One region of the Cobetia sp. 3AK genome, then DNA from elsewhere that is predicted to be linked to it. Evidence: riboswitches for the same ligand, from Rfam matches in the RefSeq annotation. Region 1 holds a riboswitch; the other holds the start of a gene.

Region 1 (10,226 bases):
AGCTCCGGCATGTCGACGGCCAGCTCGCGAGTCACCTCGACCAGCGGGTCATTGACCTCGGCATCCCGCAGGTGCTCCTCGGCGGCCTCGACCAGTTCCGGCCCGACGGCAAGCTCCGTTCCCAGGGGTGTCTGTGGCGCATGGGTCTCGAAGGGGGCCAGCGGCTGCGGCGCCGGACGCATCACGCGTCGCCAGACGAAGAAGGCCAGCATGCCACCGCCCATCACCGCCAGACTCAGCGCCATGCCGGGCATGGCACCCATCTCGGCCATCGGCAGTGATACGGCCGGCGGTGACAGGGTCGAGCCCACGGCATTGATCAGCAACAATCCCTGACTCATGCGCACCAGCGCCCCGGCGGGGGCACGGTCTGCCGCATGGCTGACCGCGACCGGATAGAGCGTGAAGGCCGCGCCGCCGAGCAGGAACAACACCGTCAACTGCGCGATGCCTTCGCGTGCCGGCCCCATCAGCAAGGCGGCGAACCCGATGATGGCCACCGACAGGATGATCAATACCTGCTGACGATCATGACTGTCAGACCAGCGCCCGATGGGGTACTGCAGCAGCATGCCGCCGAGAATCACCAGCGCCATGCGCTGCCCGATCTCCGCGGTGTCCAGCACGCCGCCCTCCCCCAATGCCAAGGGCAGCAGGCTGTAGAGCACTGCCACCACCAGCCCCGAGGCCAGGCAGCCGAACACGCCGGTCGGCGTGATGCGAATCAGACGCCAGGGACTCAACGGCTCGGATTGCTCGATCAGCGGTGATACGCGCGGCAGCAGCACCAGCGGCAATACGGACGCCGCCGCCAGCATCGCCACCAGCATGAAGGCCGCCTCGAGACTCAGCATGGCGGTTACTCCCAGCAGCAGCTGCCCCAGCACGCCCGCGCCATAAAGCACGATCATGTAGAGCGCCAGCAGGCGTCCACGTACGGCAGGGTCGGCGGCACTCAGCAGCCAGCTCTCGATGACCAGATAGACGCCGACCAGCGACCAGCCGATCATCATGCGCAGCAGGAACCACACCACGGGATGATCTCCCAGTCCCATGGCCAGGGCGGCGACTGCCACCAGCGAGGCGAAGCCGGCGTAGGCGCGGATGTGTCCGATGCGCAGCAGCAGGCGATCGTTGACCAGCGCTCCCAGTCCAAGCCCCAGATAGTAGGCGGAGCTGATCAGGCCGATCGCCTCGCTCGAGACACCGGCGGCAGACAGCCGCAGGGGGACCAGCGAAGTCAGCATGGCATTGCCGATCCCCAGCAAGGCAAGGCCCAGCAAGGGCGCGAGAGACATCAACAACAGATGACGGGGCATGACCAGTTCCTCGGCCAGGCGCAGGACTGCGTTCGGCCAATGCCGCAAGGTGCGGAGAGCTACGGGAGAGGGAAGCGCCCTGCAGGAATCTCGCAAGGCGCGGGCAATATAGTGACAGTCTGCGCCAAATCCAAGTGTTTTTGCGTCAGCTTCACGTCATTTCGCGACATCGTTCATTGTCTCGCCCCGAATCTCGCGGCCAGCCCGGTCAGGCGCACACGCGTGGGGCGGCTGGATCATGCCTCGGTAGCGGGCATCCTCCCTCCACACCTGCCACGCGAGCCCTTCAGGACATCGGAACACGGAAGATGACGCTATCGCTCGCAACCTGCTCGAAGGCCAGGCCATGGGTCCGCGCCAGCCAGGCGAAGGTCGTCGGGCTGAACAGGCAGACATGGGTCGGGTCACGCAGATAGTGCCAACGCTTGAGCGCATCCAGATCATCCGCGGCGGGTTGCGTCATGATCCCCAGCAGGCCACCGGGTTTGAGACACCCAAGCCACTGACGGAAGACATCGCCGGGCGCGTAGAGATGCTCGATCACCTCGGTACTGACGATGAAATCATGCTGACGGGCGAGCGCTGCCGGGTTCGGGTGGTAATACAGATCATGCAATGCCATCGGGTGGCCGACTTCCTCGAACATCCGTGCCAGGGCTGGCCCCGGCCCACAACCGAAATCGAGCCCGCTGGCACCGGCCGCCAGCCGCTCGCACATCGGCGTGAACAGCCTGGACAGGAAGGTGCGATAGCGCGGGTCTGCCGGGTCGTTCTCGTGCTGGTCGTAGATGTCCTGCTCTGCGCTGGCATCCAGTCGTTGAGAGGGCGCGAGATACAGCAGATGACATTCGCCACACCGCAGGTAATCACGCTCGTCGGCAGGCGGACGCTGACCGGTCCGCGGACATGGCTTGCGTCGTTGCACCAGATGCAGCACCGGTTGACTGCCATGCGTCGCGCATAGCGGGCATTGATGGTCGGATTCAGGCAATGCCTGTGCCGGGAACTCGGGGGCAATGGGGGAAGATGACATCAGGGCTCCGCACAGGGCAAGGGACACGACAGGCACAAGACATGACAGGACGAGCACATCAGGGAAAGCGCATCAGGGAAAGCATCACCGAAAAGCACTACTGGAAAGCATCACCGAAAAGCACTACTGGAAAGCACGGCACACGAGAACCGCTCGGGCAGTGCCGTGGTCTGACTGTCTGACAGAGCGCCTCGGGACCACGCCAGCGACGTGATCCCGGATGTGCCGATGCCAGCATGATACTGGCAGAGCAAACGGGCCGCACGCCCCGTGCCACACACGACGAAGGTCACTGCGTGCCCCCCGATGCCTCGAACCTGCATGACGTTCGCCCCTCTGGCACAATGGGGCGCGACGGGCAGCGCAGGACTCGCCCTCTGACCAGTGCGGTATCTCACGCCAGACCACCGGAACTTCATGTGTGACGATGGAAAAGACTCTCAAGCGTTTTGAAAAGGCCATGGAACAACGCCTTTTACCCCTCAAGGCCAATGCCGTCGCCTGGCTATGGCAGCGACTCTCGGGCCTGACCACCCGCCAGCTGTGGTGGATGGCGCGCCCGGTCGCGCGTCTCGTGCAACTGCTCAATCCGCGGGAACGGCGCGTCACGCGCAGAAATCTTGGCCAGGCCTTCCCTCATCAGCCGCGTGAGGCACGCGCACGCCTCGTGACCGAGAGCCTCGCGCACTCCACCGCCACCATGCTGGAGCTGGGCAAGGTATGGCTGGGTGATGAAGACGCGGTGCGCGATTCGATTCTCGAGGTGCACGGTCGCAATCTGCTCGACGAAGCCCGTGCCGAGGGACGTGGCGTGATCGTGCTGGCGCCGCACTTCGGCAACTGGGAAGTGCTCAATTTCTGGCTCTCGAGCCATTTCCCCTTCACTGCCATGTACGAGCCGCCCAAGTTCGAGCGGCTCGACCCGATCATTCGCAACGGGCGTGAGCGCATGGGGGCGAGACTGGTGCCTACCAACTCCCGCGGCGTGGCAGCGTTGCTGAAGGCGCTCAAGCGCGCCGAGGCGATCGGCATCCTGCCGGATCAGGAACCGGGACGCGGCAGCGGTGTCTTCGCCGACTTCTACGGCCGCCCCGCCTACACCGCCACTCTGCTCCCCAAGCTGGTGGCGAGAACCGACGCCCGCGTGGTGACCGGTGTCGCTCAACGCCTGGAAGATGGCCATGGCTTCGCCATCCACTTCCTCGCCGCGGATGAGGCGGTCTACACCGAAGACGAGGTCATCTCGGCGCGGGGAGTGAATGCCTCAGTGGAAGCCGCGATCGCCTTGGCGCCCGCGCAGTATCAATGGGAATACAAGCGCTGGCGCAAGAGCCCGGAAGAACTGGACGAGCAGCCGGGCTGGCGTGAGAAGCGCTTCTATCCTCGGGACGACTCCTGGCTTTCCCTCAAGGGCTGGCGCCGCCACCTCAAGTACCGCCGCCGCAACGCGAAGCGCTCCTGACTCTCCAGGGACAGGGCAGCACTGGCGCAAACCGGCACAAGCTTCCAGACTTTCCTGCACGGCGGCGAGCGATGCCAGTCGACTTGCCGAGGTAGCGGCGACAGGCCAGGGAGGCAGTGGAGCACATGAGCAAGCGCCAACAGGACATCCGTGGATGCGCAAGCATCAGACAGCTGATGGGGACGGCGCTCATCAGCTGTCTCTGCGCGTCGTCTCCTGCCTGGAGCGAGGCAAGCAGCAACGACACCCTCGATGGCGAGACCTCTGCTCATGCCCCGACTCTGGCATTGCAGGCGGCAAGCTCGGTTCCCGAGGACGCCCCCTCCCTGAGGCTGCCACCAGGGGCCGGCATGACTCGGCTGGCATCGCTTCAGGCACCTCGCATGCTGCACCTCACCGCTCACGATGAGGTGTTGATCGGCTCGCGGGCCGGCAAGCTCTATCGAGGCCAGCTGGCCGATGATGGCAGCCTCAAGCGCATGGAAGTGCTGGTCGAGCTGAAAGGCTATCCCCACTCTGTCGTCGTCCGCGATGCGCGCCTGTATGTCGCGACCACGGACGCCCTGCTGGTCGCGGACTACCATCCCGGGATCTCCCTTGCCCCGAGCGACTTCCAGCGCGTGATCGCGATTCCCGGCGGCGGTGGCCACAACTCGCGTACGCTGAGCCTGGGCCCCGATAATGGCCTGTATCTGGCGCTGGGGATCCAGGGCAACTGCTCCGATCAATATCTGGCGGGCACCTCGCCTCGCTATCCACAGCAACAGCGCCGTGGGGGAGTGATGCGCCTTGAGGAAAGTGGCGAGCCTCCCGAGTGGCGTGCGTGGGCGAGTGGTCTGCGCAACCCCGTCGGCCTGACCTGGCAGGCACAGGCGACAGGAGAGACGCGCTTGCTGGCCACCAACAACGGACCGGACCACTGGGGCTACAAGCATCCTCGCGAGCTGGTGGTCGCTGCCCGCGAAGGCAGCTTCCATGGCATGCCCTGGTATCAGTGGATCGATGGCCGCTGGCAGGCAGATGATTGCATCACGAGCGATTCACCGCGCGAGCGTGACGAGATTGCACCGCCACTGGCCGAGATCCCCGCTCGCAGTGCGCCGATGGGGATCGCGGTGGTACCGCCTGGGCATCCATTGGCTGCTGACATGGATGTCGTGGTGGCAGTCCACGGCAGCTGGGGCACGGCACCGTCCGGCAAGGCGTGGGGAGACCCCGCCAGTCGTCGTGAGCCTCGCCTGCTGGGCCTCAAGCTGGCGACGCCAGACACTGAAGCACACCTAGTGCCGGTACTGACCGGCCTGCAGGATGCCGCCAGCGGCGAGCGCTGGATACGCCCACTGGATGTAGCATTCGGCAAGGATGGCAGCCTCTACCTGACCAGCGATACCGGAGCCTCAGGACTCTATCGGATCACCTTCTCTCAGTGACCTCCAGCCGCCTCTGACCCGACACGGCGGCTCACGCGTTGATTCTTCGCTCAAGCGTTGAGCGAACGTCTCGACGCTCTGCATCCATTGGGTGATCACATGCGTATGCTCTCAGGACGACGCCATCGCCGGAGCCTGCGCCATGACAAAGCCCTCCATCTTCTCGCCAGTTGCCAGCCCTTCCCCCGGGGCTGTCCGTTCGGGCAGCGCCCTGACGCGCCCCCCGTGGCTGAGCATCATCATGCCAGTCCACAATGAGGCATCCGGTATCGTCCCGGCCTTGATCGCCTTGAGCCCAATGCGCGCGAGCGGGGATTGCGAGGTCATCGTGGTCGATGGCGGCTCCACGGATACTACCCGCGAGCTGGCAACGCCGCTGTGCGATCGCTGCCTGAGCAGTGATCCGGGCCGGGCAACGCAGATGAACGCCGGTGCCTCTCAGGCTCGTGGCCAATGGCTGCTGTTCCTGCATGCCGACACGCGCCTGCCGGCACATGTCCTCTCGGTACTGTCAGAGACCCTCGTCGAGCATCGCGAGTGCGACTGGGGTCGCTTCGATGTCGACATCGAAGGAGATTCTCCGCTGCTGCCCGTGATCGCCACGCTGATGAATCTGCGCTCACGCCTGACCAGCATCAGCACGGGTGATCAGACCCAGTTCGTACGACGCTCCACCTTCGAGGCCATCGAGGGCTTTCCCGTCATGCCCCTGATGGAGGACATCCAGCTGAGCGTCAGGCTCAAGCGACTGACCTCGCCGCTGAACCTCTCCGCCAGAGTCACCACCAGTGGAAGACGCTGGGAAACCCATGGCGTCTGTCGCACCATCCTCAAGATGTGGGGGCTGCGCTTGGCAGCCTGGGGTGGCGTATCTCCTGTCCGTCTGGCGCGCCTCTATGGATATGGTGCCGCCGCTCAGGCGTGTGAACAGCGTGGCTTGCCTCATGCCTGAAGCCTCGCTTGCTGACAGGGAAACCGACACGGCCGCGTATGACATGCGCCCGACGCTCATCATCTTCGGCCGCCTGCCACTGGCCGGACAATGCAAGACGCGGCTGATCCCTGCCCTCGGTCCCGAGGGGGCGGCACGCCTCTACTCGCGCATGCTGCGCAGAATCGTTCAGCAGGCCTGCGCCTCACGCCTCGGCAAGGTGGTCGTGATGCTGACTCCCTCCCCCGAGCACGCCCGGCAGCAACCTGAGCAGGCAGCCCTGCTGACGGAACTTGAGGATCAGTGGCGTGCAGAGAGCATGGCGGCACATGGCAGGCGGATCACGCTCGAGGCACAGCCACAGGGTGGGCTTGGGGAGCGCATGCATCAGGCCATGCTGCGCCACCTGCCCGCAGGCCCCGTGCTGCTGATGGGCTCTGACCTGCCCGCATTGGACAGTCAACGTCTGCGCGAGGCGGCGCGGTGCCTGCATGACCATGAGGCGGTGCTGCAGCCCAGCGAAGACGGGGGATACGGATTGATTGGCCTGAAAGCAGCCTGCCCGGCGGCCTTCCAGCTGGATCACTGGAGCCATGCCGACGTGAGCCGGGAGACTCTTGCACTGCTGGCTCAGGCAGGCAGAAGCGTCGGTTGCCTGCCTGTCAGCTGGGATGTCGATGAGCCTCACGATCTGGTGCGCCTGAGGCGACACTTCCCAGCCCTGATGGCGAACCTCTCCTCCTGTCAGCCTGCATGACACGCTTCCCGCATTGCAGGAAGCCCTTTCGGCATCGCAGGAGGCCCTTTCCGCATCGCAGAAGGCCTCCCAAAGTCGCATGGGTTTTAGGGCGGCAGAGGCTTTTCCTGCACCGCAGGACTGTTACACTCGAGATATCGTGACGTCTGAGTCACAGCTTGACGGGGTGCCGGTAAGACCGGCTGAGATGTCATTCGCACTGTTCGAGGCCTTGCATCGAGGTGCGTGTATGACGATCCCGCCGAACCTGATCCGGTTAGTACCGGCGTAGGGATCAAGCGCGAAGTGTTGCCGCACATCATCTTCACCTCTTCCAGGTGAACGCCGCACCTCCCCCCGCTTTTTCCCTGCAGATTGCCGGACCTGACCACGCTCGAGCCAGACCTTTGCCACTCCATCACGGATTGGCAGCACGCTCACCGAGGGATGCGTCGATGCCCAGCTTTTCAGACCTGACCAGTGCCTGCGCCGAGGAATGGCGCGACTATCTCGAGCATGACTTCGTTCGCCAGCTCGGGGAAGGTCGTCTGCCAGAGGAGTCCTTCCGCCATTACCTGCAGCAGGACTACCTGTTCCTGATCCACTTCGCGCGCGCCTGGGCGCTGGCCGCCTACAAGAGCCGCACCCTCGCGGAGCTGCGTCAGGCCACGGCCAGTCTCGACACCATCCTCAATACCGAGCTCGATCTGCATATCGGCTACTGCAGCGAGTGGGGCATCAGCGAGGATGACCTGAGTGAGCTGCCGGAATCCCGCGCCACCCTGGCCTATACCCGTTACGTACTGGATTGCGGCCAGCGCGGCGACCTGCTCGATCTGCACGTGGCGCTCGCGCCCTGCCTGATCGGCTACGGCGAGATCGCCGAGTGGCTGCTGGATCAGGACACCACCGAGATCGAGGACAATCCGTACGCGGACTGGATCGCGATGTACTCCAGCGATGACTTCAAGGAAGCGGTGGACGCCGAACGTGAATGGCTGGACGCTCGGCTCTCGGAGGTCTCGGAGCGCCGACTGGGCGAACTGGTGGATGTCTTCCGCGATGCGACGCGTCTCGAGATCGACTTCTGGCAGATGGGGCTTGATCGCGACTGATCCGTGGCAGGCCGTCGCCTGACAGGCCGCGCCTGCGCGAACGGAAGACACACCGATTTTCATCGGCCTGGGGACGTGGTCCTCTCGCCAATCATCCAGACACACCACAGGCCATCAGAGCCTGAATGCGAGCACGATGACCTGGGCCAGCACAACGCTCAGCACAGGTCATGCCCGCATTGAACTCTGAGCACGCTTGACGGGGTGCCGGTGGAACCGGCTGAGATCCTGCATGCATCACCTCGCCGCCAAATGGGCGAGGCTGCCAGCAAGGGGTCCCGTGGAACCTGAACCGGTTAGGACCGGCGTAGGAATCAAGCTGATGGTCAGCCGCTGCCCGCGGCCGCCTCGCCCCCGAACCATTGCACTGGTGCGGAATCGGCGATGGCCATCCTCTCCCTGCGCACGGTCTTCCCATGATGACGTCAGCCGTGACGTCGCCCTTTGAGGAGACCTGCATGAGCACTACCCCCACGACTCAAGATCCGCAAGCCACCAACGCCGCCGAACCGTCGCTCGCCCCCCAGCCTGAGGCTGCGCCGAAGGCGCGCGCACGTCCCGGTCGCAAGGATGGCAGTCGCCATCTCGCCAGCGAAGCCCGCGTCGACGCCGCCGCCATCGCGCCGCTGAGCGGCTCGCGCAAGATCTATATCGAAGGCTCCCGCCCGGACATCCGCGTGCCCATGCGCGAGATCGGCTGCTCGCCGACCCAGACCTCCAGCGGCCTGGAAGAGAATCCTCCGATCGTCGTCTACGACACCTCCGGCCCCTACACCGACCCAGCGGTCGAGATCGACATTCGTCGCGGGCTGGCACCGCTGCGCGAGAAGTGGATCGAGGAACGCGGCGATACCGAACAGCTCAATCAGCTGAGCAGCGAATATGGTCGCGTGCGCCAGGCCGACCTGCGCCTGTCGTCCCTGCGTTTCGAGCTGGACCACCGCCCGCGTCGTGCCCTGCCGGGCAAGAATGTCACCCAGCTGCACTATGCGCGCCAGGGCATCATCACGCCGGAGATGGAGTACATCGCGATTCGTGAGAATCAGCGTCGTATCGCGCTGCGTGAGGAATATCAGGGCAGCGACTCCGTCGAGAGCATTCTGGGCCACCAGCACCCGGGTCACAGCTTCGGCGCCAACCTGCCCGACGAGATCACCGCCGAATTCGTGCGTGAGGAAGTCGCGCGTGGCCGCGCCATCATTCCCGCCAACATCAATCACCCGGAAAGCGAGCCGATGATCATCGGCCGCAACTTCCTGGTGAAGGTCAACGGCAACCTGGGCAACTCGGCGGTCACCTCCTCCATCGAGGAAGAGGTCGACAAGATGACCTGGGCGATCCGCTGGGGCTCCGACACCGTGATGGATCTCTCGACCGGCGCCAACATCCACGAGACCCGTGAATGGATTCTGCGCAACTCTCCCGTACCCATCGGCACGGTGCCGATCTATCAGGCGCTGGAGAAGGTCGATGGCGTGGCGGAGAATCTTGATTGGGAGATCTTCCGCGACACGCTGATCGAGCAGGCCGAGCAAGGCGTCGACTACTTCACCATCCACGCCGGCGTCCTGCTGCGCTATGTGCCGCTGACCGCCAGCCGCGTGACCGGCATCGTCTCGCGCGGTGGCTCGATCATGGCCAAGTGGTGTCTGGCACATCACGAGGAAAGCTTCCTCTATCGCCACTTCGAGGACATCTGCGAGATCTGCAAGGCCTACGACATCAGCCTGTCACTGGGCGATGGCCTGCGCCCGGGCTCGGTGGCCGATGCCAATGACGCCGCCCAGTTCGGCGAGCTCGAGACGCTCGGCGAGCTGACGAAGATCGCCTGGCAGCACGATGTCCAGGTCATGATCGAAGGTCCGGGTCACGTGCCGATGCACCTGATCAAGGAGAACATGGACAAGCAGCTCAGCGAGTGCGACGAGGCGCCCTTCTATACCCTCGGTCCGCTGACCACCGACATCGCCCCGGGCTACGACCACATCACCTCCGGTATCGGTGCCGCGATGATCGGCTGGTTCGGCTGCGCCATGCTCTGCTACGTGACCCCCAAGGAGCACCTGGGCCTGCCCAACAAGGACGACGTCAAGACTGGCATCATCACCTACAAGATCGCCGCGCATGCCGCGGACCTGGCCAAGGGGCATCCGGGCGCGCAACGTCGTGACAATGCACTCTCCAAGGCACGCTTCGAGTT
Region 2 (10,226 bases), on a different contig from region 1:
GATGCCCGTGAAGCCGCACAGGGCAATGAGGCGGGTGAGCAGGATGCGACGCCGCTGGTGATTCTGCATGGTCTGTTCGGGAGCGCGGACAACTGGCGCTCGCATATCAAGTTCTGGTCGCAGTCGCGTCGCGTCATCGCGGTGGATCTGCGCAATCATGGTCGCAGCCCGCATGTGGCGGGCATGAGCTACCCGGAGCAGGCCGCTGACGTGATCGCTCTGCTCGATCAGCTCGATATCCCCACCTGTGATCTCATGGGGCACTCCATGGGGGGCAAGGTGGCCATGCAGGTCGCACTGCAGGCACCTGAACGACTGCGCAGTCTCGTGGTGGCGGATATCGCGCCCATCGCCTACGGACACGGGCACGATGAGATATTCGCGGCCTTCGAGGCCGTGCGTGAGGCGCGTCCTGCCTCGCGCAAGGACGCTGACAACGTGATGGCACGCCATGTGGAAACGCCGGCTATCCGTCAGTTCCTCGCCACCAACCTGGTGCGCGATGAGGACGGCAGCATGGGCTGGCGAGTCGGGCTCGATCACATCGCGGCGGGTTACCCCCAGATCGTCGAGGCGCCTCAGGCACACGGCGAGGTGGAACTGCCGGCCCTGCTGCTGTGGGGCGAACGTTCCAATTACGTGCAAGCCGAAGGGCTCCAGGCAATGCGCGAGCGCTTCCCGCGCCTGGAAGATGCCTCGCTGGATGCCGGCCACTGGCTGCATGCCGAGCGAGCGAGCGAGTTCCAGCAAGCCGTCGAGACGTTTCTTGAACGCGTCGCACGCGCTTGAGCGGCTCACGTCATACGCCTGCGCCGTTGGCGGCGCCTCGCGTGCCTGACGAAGACGGCACGATACCGGTGACGCGTCACGAGCGTCTGGTGATCGCGCTGGTCACGCTGCTGCAGTTCGCCGTCATCATGGGCTTCACCATGGTGATGGCATTGGGGCCGGATTTCGCGCAGTCGCTGGACATTCCGCTGGACCACCTGGGCTACATCGTCGGCAGCTATCCGCTGGCGGCGGCGGTGGGTACCTTGCTGTGGACGCGGCATGCGGATCGTTTCGATCGTCGCTGGGCCGTGCTGGGCTTTCTGTTCGGTGCCGCGCTGTGTCATCTGATCGCGAGCTTCGCCACCGGATTCGAGACGCTGCTGGCCGCGCGCATGCTGGGCGGGCTGTTCGGTGGGCCGGCGGCGGCCACGGCACTGGCCATCGTGATCGATGTCGTGCCGGGAATCCGGCGTGGACGCGCCATGGGGATGGTGATGGGGGCCTTCTCGGTGGCCTCGGTGCTGGGGCTGCCCTTCGCGCTGTGGTTGTCCGAAGGCTTTGGCTGGCAGGCGCCATTCCGGGCCGTCGCGCTGCTGGCGTTGCTGGTCTGCGGGTTGCTGGCCTGGGTGCTGCCGCCGATCCGGGGGCATCTGGACAATCCTCGCAGTCGCGCCGGTACCTCCATCGCCACCATTCTCGCGCAGCCGAATCACCGGCTCGGGCTGGCGCTGATCGCCACCGCGATGTTCAGCAACTTCCTGGTGATTCCCAATCTCTCCAGCTATCTGCTGTTCAATCTCGATCTGCCTCGCGAGGATCTCGGCGGGCTCTACATGATCGGAGGCGGACTGTCGCTGGTGGGCATGCAGCTGACCGGGCGGCTGTGTGATCGCTTCGGCAGTGTCTGGCCCGGCACCATCACCTGTCTGCTGACGGCGTTGGTGGGCTGGGCCTTCCTGCTTCATTCGCCGGGGCCGTCGCTGGTGTGGGTGGGGTTCGGTGCCTACATGCTGTTCTCCTCGGCGCGGCGGGTGGCACAGAACACGCTCAACAGCTTCATTCCTGCCGAGCACGAGCGGGCCGCCTTCACCAGCACCCAGAGTGCCGTTCAGCATCTGAGTTCTGCCGCGGGCAGTTATCTCGGGGCGGCGCTGCTGGTCAGCTCGCCGGGTGGTGCCCTTGAGGGCATGCCACTGCTCGTGGCGGTGCTGGTGGTCGCGCTGGTGATCCAGCCTGTGCTGATGGCGTGGTTGGCGCGGCGTCTGGCCAGGCGGGCGTCTGCCGGCAGTCCGGTGGATGGCAGGCGCTGACAGGAAGGTCTCGGGAGGCAAGGGGCGGGGGCATCCTCGCGTCATCTGGCAGAAAGCAAACGACGCCCTGTCGGGAAACCGGCAGGGCGTCGTCGTGTCTGTCATCGTCCGTCTATTCAGGGCGCGTTGACGTCGATGGCCAGGTGGTCGAGTGACTGGCGCTGCTTGATCATGCCGCGCTCGTACAGGAAGTTCTCGAAGTCACGGTAGCGGCCGGCATCCAGTGCGGCCGGACGCAGGGCGAAGCGCGGCAAGGTGGCATACCAGGCTTTCTTGTTGAGCGCGGTATCGAGTGCCGGGTCGGACTCGCGGAACAGCTTCCAGCCCTTGTCAGGGTGGTTGATCATCCAGGCGGTGGCTTCACCGACGGCGGACAGGAAGGCGGCGTACTGCTCGTGCTTGTGAGAATAGCTGTCGCTGTTGGCGACGAAGATCAGTTCGTCATACGTCGGCACGCCTTCTTCCTCGATGTAGAAGGCGCGGCCCTTGACGCCTTCCTGTGCCATCTGGGCGAGTTCGAAGTTGCGGAATGCCCCGGTGACGGCGTCGACCTTGCGGGTCAGCAGTGACGGCGTCAGCGAGAAGTTGACGTTGGTCAGGGTGATGTCATCCAGTGTCAGGCCGCTGTTCTGGAGCATGGTGGACAGCAGGACTTCCTCCACGCCACCGACGGAATAGCCGACACGCTTGCCCTTGAGGTCGGCCATCGACTGGATGTCACTGTCAGCCCGTACCACCACCACGTTGAGCGGGGTGGCCACCAGCGTGCCGATGCGCACCAGCGGCAGCCCTTGATCCACCTGCAGGTGCAGCTGGGGCTGATAGCTGATGGCGATGTCGACACGCTCCGCCGCGGCAAGCTTGGGGGGGACGCTGGGGTCTGCCGGAGCGATCAGCTCGACGTCCAGACCATGTTGCTTGAACAGGCCCAGTTCCTGAGCCAGCACCAGCGGCCCGTGGCCGGGATTGGTGTACCAGTCGAGCATGACCTTGAGGTGCGTGAGGGGCTTGGCATCGGTGGCGGCCGCTTGCGGGTCCTGCACATCGCCAGCGGCGGGGCGGGTCTGTTGCTCGGTCTCGGCAGTCTGCTTGGCAGAAGCGTATGGCTCGAGGGTGGCACCGTCCTGCCCGGTCTTGGTGACCGCTGCCGCTGCACTATCGCTGGCGGTCGGGGCCTGGGGCTCGGCGCTGGCGCCAGTCTCGGCTGACAGGGCGAAGGTGCTCAGGCTGAGGGTTGTCAGCAGCGTCGCGAAGAGGCAGGACAGCTTGCCGGAACGGCGGATCGCCGATGGCGAGAATGGCATGGCGGTATTCCTTGTGGTGTCGAGAATGTGAGGCCGTCAGGGCATCGCCTGACAGCCGGAAGCGCTCAGTTCAAACGGGTCAGGCGATCCCGATGCCAGGGCATCAGGCGACGCAGCAGGGCATCCAGCGTGAAATACAGCAGCAGCGAAAAGGCGACCAGCACCAGCAGAGCGGCGAACATCAGGTCGATTTCCATCCGGGCATTGGCATTGAGCATCAGATAGCCGAGGCCCTGACTTGCGCCGGCCCACTCACCGATGACGGCCCCGATGGGAGCGGCTGTCGCTGCCATGCGCACGCCGGAAGCCAATGCCGGCAGCGCGGCGGGCAGTTGGACATGCAGCAGCAGTCGCCACGGGCTGGCGCCCAGGGTGTGGGCGAGATCCAGCCAGCCCTGAGGGGTCTGTCGCAGGCCGTCGTAGCCGGTGGAGGCCACGGGGAAATAGATGATCAGCGTGGCCATCACGACCTTGGAGAGCATGTCATAGCCCAGCCACAGCACCAGCAGTGGAGCGATCGCGAACAGCGGGATCACCTGGCTGATCAGCAGCAATGGCAGCAGGGTGCGCCGCAGACGGGGGATGAACGCCAGTGCCAGCGCGGTGCTCAGTCCGAGAAGGACCCCCAGTACCAGCCCGCCAAGAATCTCGGCGAAGGTGATGCCGGCGTGGTGTGCCAGCATCGGAGCCTGACGGACCAGCACCTCCGCGACTGCCAGTGGCGCTGGCAGGATGTAGGGCGGCACGGCCGTGGTGATGATCACCAGTTGCCAGAGTCCCAGCAGGACGGCGGCGCTGATGGCGAGATGACGCAGGGCATGCAGGCGTTTCATGGCGTCTCCTCGCCGTCGCGCAGGCGTGTGATCAATTCGGACTGGGCCTGCTGCAGGGCGGGCAGGTCCAGCGGCACCGGGCGAGGCGGCGAGAGCCCCGGCAAGCGGTCGAGCACTGCCCCCTGCTGGCTGTCGCGGCCCGGACGCAGCACCAGCAGTTGGTCGGCCAGGCGCAACGCCTCGAGCGGGTCATGCGTGACCATCAGCACGGTGCGTCCGTCCAGCAGCCGGCTGGCGAGATCATGCAGTTCGAGTCGCGTGATGGCGTCCACTGCGGAGAAGGGCTCATCCATCATCACCACCGGAGCCTGCTGGTAGAGCGTTCGCGCCAATGCGACGCGTTGGCGTTGGCCGCCGGAGAGGGCGTCTGGCCAGGCCTGCTCGCGCCCCTCCAGACCCACCGCTGCCAGCAGTTCGCGGGCCCGCTCGGTATCGCGAGGGCGACGATGGAGGTCATCTCCCAGACACAGGTTGTCCAGCACCCGGCGCCAGGGCAGCAGCAGGTCCTGCTGCGCCATCCAGGCGACGCGACCCGCCAGTGGCTTGCCATCATCGGTGGTGAGTTCCAGCGTGTGATGGTCGGGCATCTCGAGGCCGGCCAGCAGGCGCAGCAGTGAGCTCTTGCCGCAGCCCGAGCGGCCCAGCAGGGCCGTCCAGCTTCCGGCATCCAGACGCGCCGACAGATCACGAAACAGCGTATGGCTGGCGTAATCGATGCGGGCGTTGTTGAGGGAGAGTCCCAGCGACACAGTGTCATCCGTGGTCAGGCGGCATGCCGAGGGGAGGAAGCACGCAGGGCGCCTGACGCTTGGGCAGGTGACCGGAATTCCCTCCGCCGGTATCAACCGGATCAGGTTCCAGGGGTTGCCATGCGACGTGACGCATCGGCTCTCAGCCCACTTTCGGGCACCCCCATCCAGGCCGACAGTGTACCGTCACCTGCCCGCCGGTTGCATCCCTGCCATCGTCGGGGTGGCTGTCGTGTGGCTATGCTGCATGGCCCGGTGTTGGGTATGCTATCGAGGTATCGCAGCCTCAAGGAGATCAACATGCCTGATACCCCGGATCTCTCGACCTGCTCCAGCGGTTATCCCGTGCCACCGCAGCGACCCGTGATGCCAGACGCGACATCCGTGCCCAGTGGCTGGCCGGAGGATGCGCTGACTCGCCGTCTTTCCACCTATCTGGGGCATGCGCTGGAGCCGCTGGCACTTGCCTGGCCGGATAGTGCCAATTGGTTGTGGCGGCAGCGTGGCGGCACCCCCGGCCTGATCAAGCTGGCGCGGACCGGCCCGGATCACGACCCCTTCTGGCGAGCGATGCGCGGTGTCTTCGGCGCCGATCGCTGGGCGCAACCTGAGGCCCTGACACGGCTGGCGGGCGCGTTGCCGGCGCGTTTGCCCATCCCTCCGCTGCCGCTGACCTATCTGGGACGTCTCGATGGCGCGCCCGTCTGGCATCTGCCGTGGTCCAGCGGTCAGCCCAGTGATCTCAGTGACACCTTCTGTGAGTTGTTGGGAGATCAGGTCGGGCGGCTGCATCAGGACACCGTGTCCGGCTTTGGTCAGCCCCTTGCCCAGCCCATGCCGTTGCTGCATTGGAATGCCCGCGTGACGCGTTTTCTCGCGCGCCATCCCCTGTCCCATGAGCTGGGGGACCTGCCATCACGTACCTTCTCGCATCCCGCTCGCGCCGTCTGGAGTCTGCCGGACCTGCGCGCGGACCAATATCTGTGCGCCGCCACCGGCTGGGTATGGAGCGACTGGGAGGCACTGGTGTGGGCTCCGATCGAGTTCGACTGGGCACTGATCGAGTTGTTGCTGGAGACGCCGAGTCAGCGTGAGGCCTTCCTCGCCGGTTATTCGCGTCATGGGCGCATGGTCGATATCGACGGTCAGCGTGAGCTGTGCCGAGCCCTGTTGTGGGCGATGGAAGCCTTCGGTCCGACCCGCTACGCCGAGCTGGCGGCAGCCCCGGCCTGGGTGTCGCCGAGAAGCCTGACATGTTGATCGCAAGTCCATGAATATTTGAGAAATTTCTCTGCAGCCTCGTCGCTGACATGGAATACTGTCTCTGGGCCGTCGCAGACGTGATTCGAGACTTGGTGCCGGGAATGGCGGGGGAGCACACGTGGTAGAGAATCTGAACTATTACTTCTTGCTGGCGGGCATGCTCATCGCCTTGAGCGTGCTGGCAAGTCGGGTCTCGGCTCGTCTCGGCATGCCCCTGCTGTTGCTGTTCCTGGGACTCGGCATGCTGGCGGGGGAGGATGGCGTGCTCGGCATCCAGTTCGATGATGCCTCTACCGCGTACCTGATCGGCAATCTGGCGTTGGCACTCATTCTGCTCGATGGCGGTCTGCGCACCCGTCTCTCGACCTTCCGCGCGGGTCTCAAGCCGGCATTGGTGCTGGCGACCGTCGGGGTCTTCATGACCAGCGGGCTGGTGGGGCTGCTGGCCATGTGGCTGTTTGACCTCACCCTGATCGAAGGCCTGCTGGTCGGGGCCATCGTCGGCTCTACCGACGCCGCGGCGGTCTTCTCGCTGCTGGGCGGGCAGGGGGTGCACCTCAACGAGCGGGTCGGGGCGACGCTGGAGATCGAGTCCGGTACCAACGACCCGATGGCCATCTTCCTCACCATCACTCTGGCCGAGATACTGACCGGACAGCTGACGGGGGTCGCCGCCGGACTCATGAGCTTCGCGCTGCAGTTCGGGGTCGGCGCGGGCATGGGGATCGCCGGTGGCTGGTTGATCGCCCGTCTGATGCGCTATCTGGATCTGGCGCCCGGCCTCTATTCCCTGCTGGCGCTGGCGCTGGGCCTGAGCCTGTTCGCGACGACCAATGAGCTCGGTGGCAGTGGCTTCCTGGCCATCTATCTGTGTGGCCTGATGATCGGCAATCATCCGGGGCGCCACCTCGAACACATCCTGCCGGTGCATGACGGACTGGCCCACCTGTCCCAGATCGTGCTGTTCCTGATGCTGGGTCTGCTGGTCTCACCCTCCACGATGCTGCAGTTCGCGCTGCCAGCCGCCATTCTGAGCGTGGCGCTGATCCTGTTCGTGCGCCCCCTGGCCGTGATCCTGTGTCTCAAGCCTTTCTTCCGCTTCCGCTGGCGAGAGCTGTGGTTCATCAGCTGGGTCGGGTTGAGGGGGGCGGTGCCGATCGTGCTGGCGATCTTCCCGGTGATCACCGGGGTCGAGAATGCCGGCGTCTACTTCAATGTCGCCTTCTTCGTGGTGATCATCTCGCTGCTGGTGCAGGGCTCGTCGCTGGCTCCCATGGCGCGCAAGCTCAGGGTGGTGGTGCCGCCGGGCGCACAGCCCAGCCGCCGCAATCTGCTGGGCATCATGCCCGTCAACGATTACGAGATGCTGGTCTACCGGGTCGACAACACGGCGCTGGAAGGCGTGGCATTGCGCATGCTGCGCTTCCCCTCCGGGGCCAAGGTCGGGGCACTGTTCCGCAACAAGGTGCTGATCCATCCCAAGGGCAGCACCTGTCTGCATCAGAAGGACGTGCTGTGCGTCGTCGGGCGCTCCTGTGATGTGCCAAGCCTCAATCGCATGTTCAATGGCGAGAGTCTGCAGCATGAACAGCGCGCCTTCTTCGGCACCTTCACCCTGGAAGGGGATGCCAACATGCAGGATATCGCCGATGTCTACGGACTGACGCTCTCTCAGGGCGAGCAGCACCTGACCATCGCCGAGTTCATCACCCGCAGAGTCGGCGGGGTGCCGGTGGTCGGGGATGATGTCGACTGGCATGGCATTCACTGGGTGGTGAATGAGGTCGAGGGCAATCGCATCACCAAGGTGGGGCTGCGCCTGCATTGACGCGGATCTTTCCGTCGTGACCCGGTTCTGCCTGTCGTGACGCCAGGCTGGCTCGGCGCTTGGTGGCGGGTTTATGCATTGCGTGTAATGTGCTGATCACCTTTCGACTGAGGGATGACGTACCCTTGGCTCGTCAGGCCTTTACCCGCCTGGTCTGGCTGGCCACGAATGGTGGTCAGCAGCCAAGGAGATAGTCTCATGGGCAGTCCACATCCACACCTTGCGCGCTGGCTGTTGCGATTCGAGGATTTCCCACCAGGCCTCACCGAGGACGAGAAGACCTTCCACGCCACCTTCAATGTGGTGTATGTGCTCGCGATAGCGAGTCACCTGCTGTATGCCGGTCTGATGCTCTGGCTGGGAGAGATGGGCATTCTGGCGCTGGATCTGGGCATGCTGGTGGTGGACCTTGTCTGTCTACAGCTGCATCGCGCGCGCCGAGAGGTACTGGCCGCCAACCTGCTGGCATTGGGTACCTGTGCCCAGATAAGTCTGTCCCTGGGCTATTTCGGTCCAGCCCCCGGTTTCGATTATTTCTATTTCGGTGCGCTGCTGTGCATCTACTGCATTCGCATGCCCTTCACGCGACGTCTGCTGCTGTGTCTCATCTGCCTGAGCATGCCGCTGCTGGCCTATGTCGTGCTGATGTTCCAGGGGGTGGCCAATCCGCTGCCGCCCGGGTGGGCATTCGCGTTCCGACTGATCAATCTCTGCGTTCTGACCGTGTTCTTCACCCTCGTGCTGGTACAGATGGGGTGGTCGGCGGATCGCTTGCGCCAGCGTTTCGAGTCACGCGAGCGGTTCGATGAGTTGACCGGGGCGCTGAGTCGCGCGGAACTGATCGACAAGGGGCGTGAGATGTTGATGGGAACACAGCCCATCAGCGTGATGATGGTGGATGTCGACCACCTGGGGCTGATCAACGAGACCTGGGGACGCGCGGCGGGCGACCAGGTGCTCAAGGAGCTGGTGAAGCGCATGCGCAGTATCCTGCGCGGAGAGGATCTGATCGGTCGCTATGGCGGGGAGGAGTTCGTGCTGCTGAGTCCGCGGCTGCATGGTGAGCGCGCCGACCAGGTGGCGGAGCGTCTGTGCAAGGGGGCCTCGGCATTGCCCTTCGTCATCAATGACGGCATCAACAGTCTCGATGTCAGTCTCTCGATCGGCGTCGCCCAACGCCAGTCCGGGGACAAGGATCTGGAAAGCCTGATCGCCAAGGCGGACGTCAACCTGTTTCGCGCCAAGCGCGAAGGCTGCAATCGTTTCGTCAGCGACAACCAGCTGGGGCCGGTATCGCGCAGCAGCGAATCTCACGGCAGCAGGTCGTGAGGCGGTGATCAGCAGTGAGAGCGACAGTGGAGGAGGTTCCACTGTCGCGGTGTCGCGTACGGTGCGCGAATGGCTCAGCGCTTGCCGGCAGGTCGGCGGCGAGCGCGGGCCGGCTTGCGTGGCAGCGGGTCCATCGTCGAGGCGGGCACGGCGAGTCCGGGCTCGAACCCTTCGATCACCACACGCTCGATGAAGTTGCCCAGATGCTGCTCGATGGCGCACAGGTTGCGGAAATCATCACGCGATACCAGTGAGATGGCTTCACCGCTTGCCCCGGCGCGTCCGGTGCGTCCGATACGGTGCACATAGTTCTCTGCCTCATCCGGCAGGTCATAGTTGACCACCCGCTGCAGGTCATCGATGTCGATGCCGCGCGCCGCGACGCCCGTCGCCACCAGAAATGGCACCTTGCCTGCCTTGAAGTCTGCCAGCAGCTGCTCGCGGACCGCCTGGCTGCGTCCGCTGTGGAAGGATTCGGCGCCAATGCCGCGCTTCTCCAGCTGGCTGACCAGCTTGGCCGCACCGCGCTTGGTCTCGATAAAGATCAGCGCCTGCTGCCACTCGCCACTCTGGATCAGGTGGCTGAGCAGCGCGGATTTGAATTCCTTGTCGACCGTGATCAGGCGCTGGGTGATCTCGGGAGCGCTGGTGTTTTCCGGCGCGATGGAAATCTCCACGGCGTCCGTCACCGCCGTTCTGGCCAGCATGCGTACCTGGGTCGACAGGGTGGCGGAGAACAGCAGATTCTGACGTTGGCTGGGCAGTTTCTCGACGATCTTGTTGATGTCGGCGATGAAGCCCATGTCGAGCATGCGGTCAGCTTCATCGATGACGAGGGT

The links. A riboswitch is a leader RNA that binds a small molecule or an ion and turns the genes downstream of it on or off. The one in region 1 is predicted to bind thiamine pyrophosphate.
Region 2: linked by a shared signal. The riboswitch ahead of QD228_RS14535 (ABC transporter ATP-binding protein) and the one ahead of tenA (thiaminase II) in region 1 are both predicted to bind thiamine pyrophosphate.

Annotation. Positions count from the first base shown of each region.
Region 1 is NZ_JARWKR010000002.1:315,875-326,100, reverse strand. It holds gene QD228_RS03855 (MFS transporter) at 1-1,319, opposite strand, end outside; gene QD228_RS03850 (methyltransferase domain-containing protein) at 1,606-2,352, opposite strand; gene QD228_RS03845 (lysophospholipid acyltransferase family protein) at 2,780-3,814, shown strand; gene QD228_RS03840 (sugar dehydrogenase) at 3,940-5,244, shown strand; gene QD228_RS03835 (TIGR04283 family arsenosugar biosynthesis glycosyltransferase) at 5,387-6,196, shown strand; gene QD228_RS03830 (TIGR04282 family arsenosugar biosynthesis glycosyltransferase) at 6,240-6,932, shown strand; TPP riboswitch at 7,085-7,223, shown strand; gene tenA (thiaminase II) at 7,367-8,026, shown strand; TPP riboswitch at 8,217-8,357, shown strand; gene thiC (phosphomethylpyrimidine synthase ThiC) at 8,485-10,226, shown strand, end outside.
Region 2 is NZ_JARWKR010000011.1:16,210-26,435, reverse strand. It holds gene QD228_RS14555 (alpha/beta fold hydrolase) at 1-789, shown strand, start outside; gene QD228_RS14550 (MFS transporter) at 831-2,081, shown strand; gene QD228_RS14545 (ABC transporter substrate-binding protein) at 2,198-3,385, opposite strand; gene QD228_RS14540 (ABC transporter permease) at 3,451-4,218, opposite strand; gene QD228_RS14535 (ABC transporter ATP-binding protein) at 4,215-4,967, opposite strand; TPP riboswitch at 5,029-5,142, opposite strand; gene QD228_RS14530 (hypothetical protein) at 5,268-6,227, shown strand; gene QD228_RS14525 (potassium/proton antiporter) at 6,349-8,058, shown strand; gene QD228_RS14520 (GGDEF domain-containing protein) at 8,257-9,387, shown strand; gene QD228_RS14515 (DEAD/DEAH box helicase) at 9,462-10,226, opposite strand, start outside.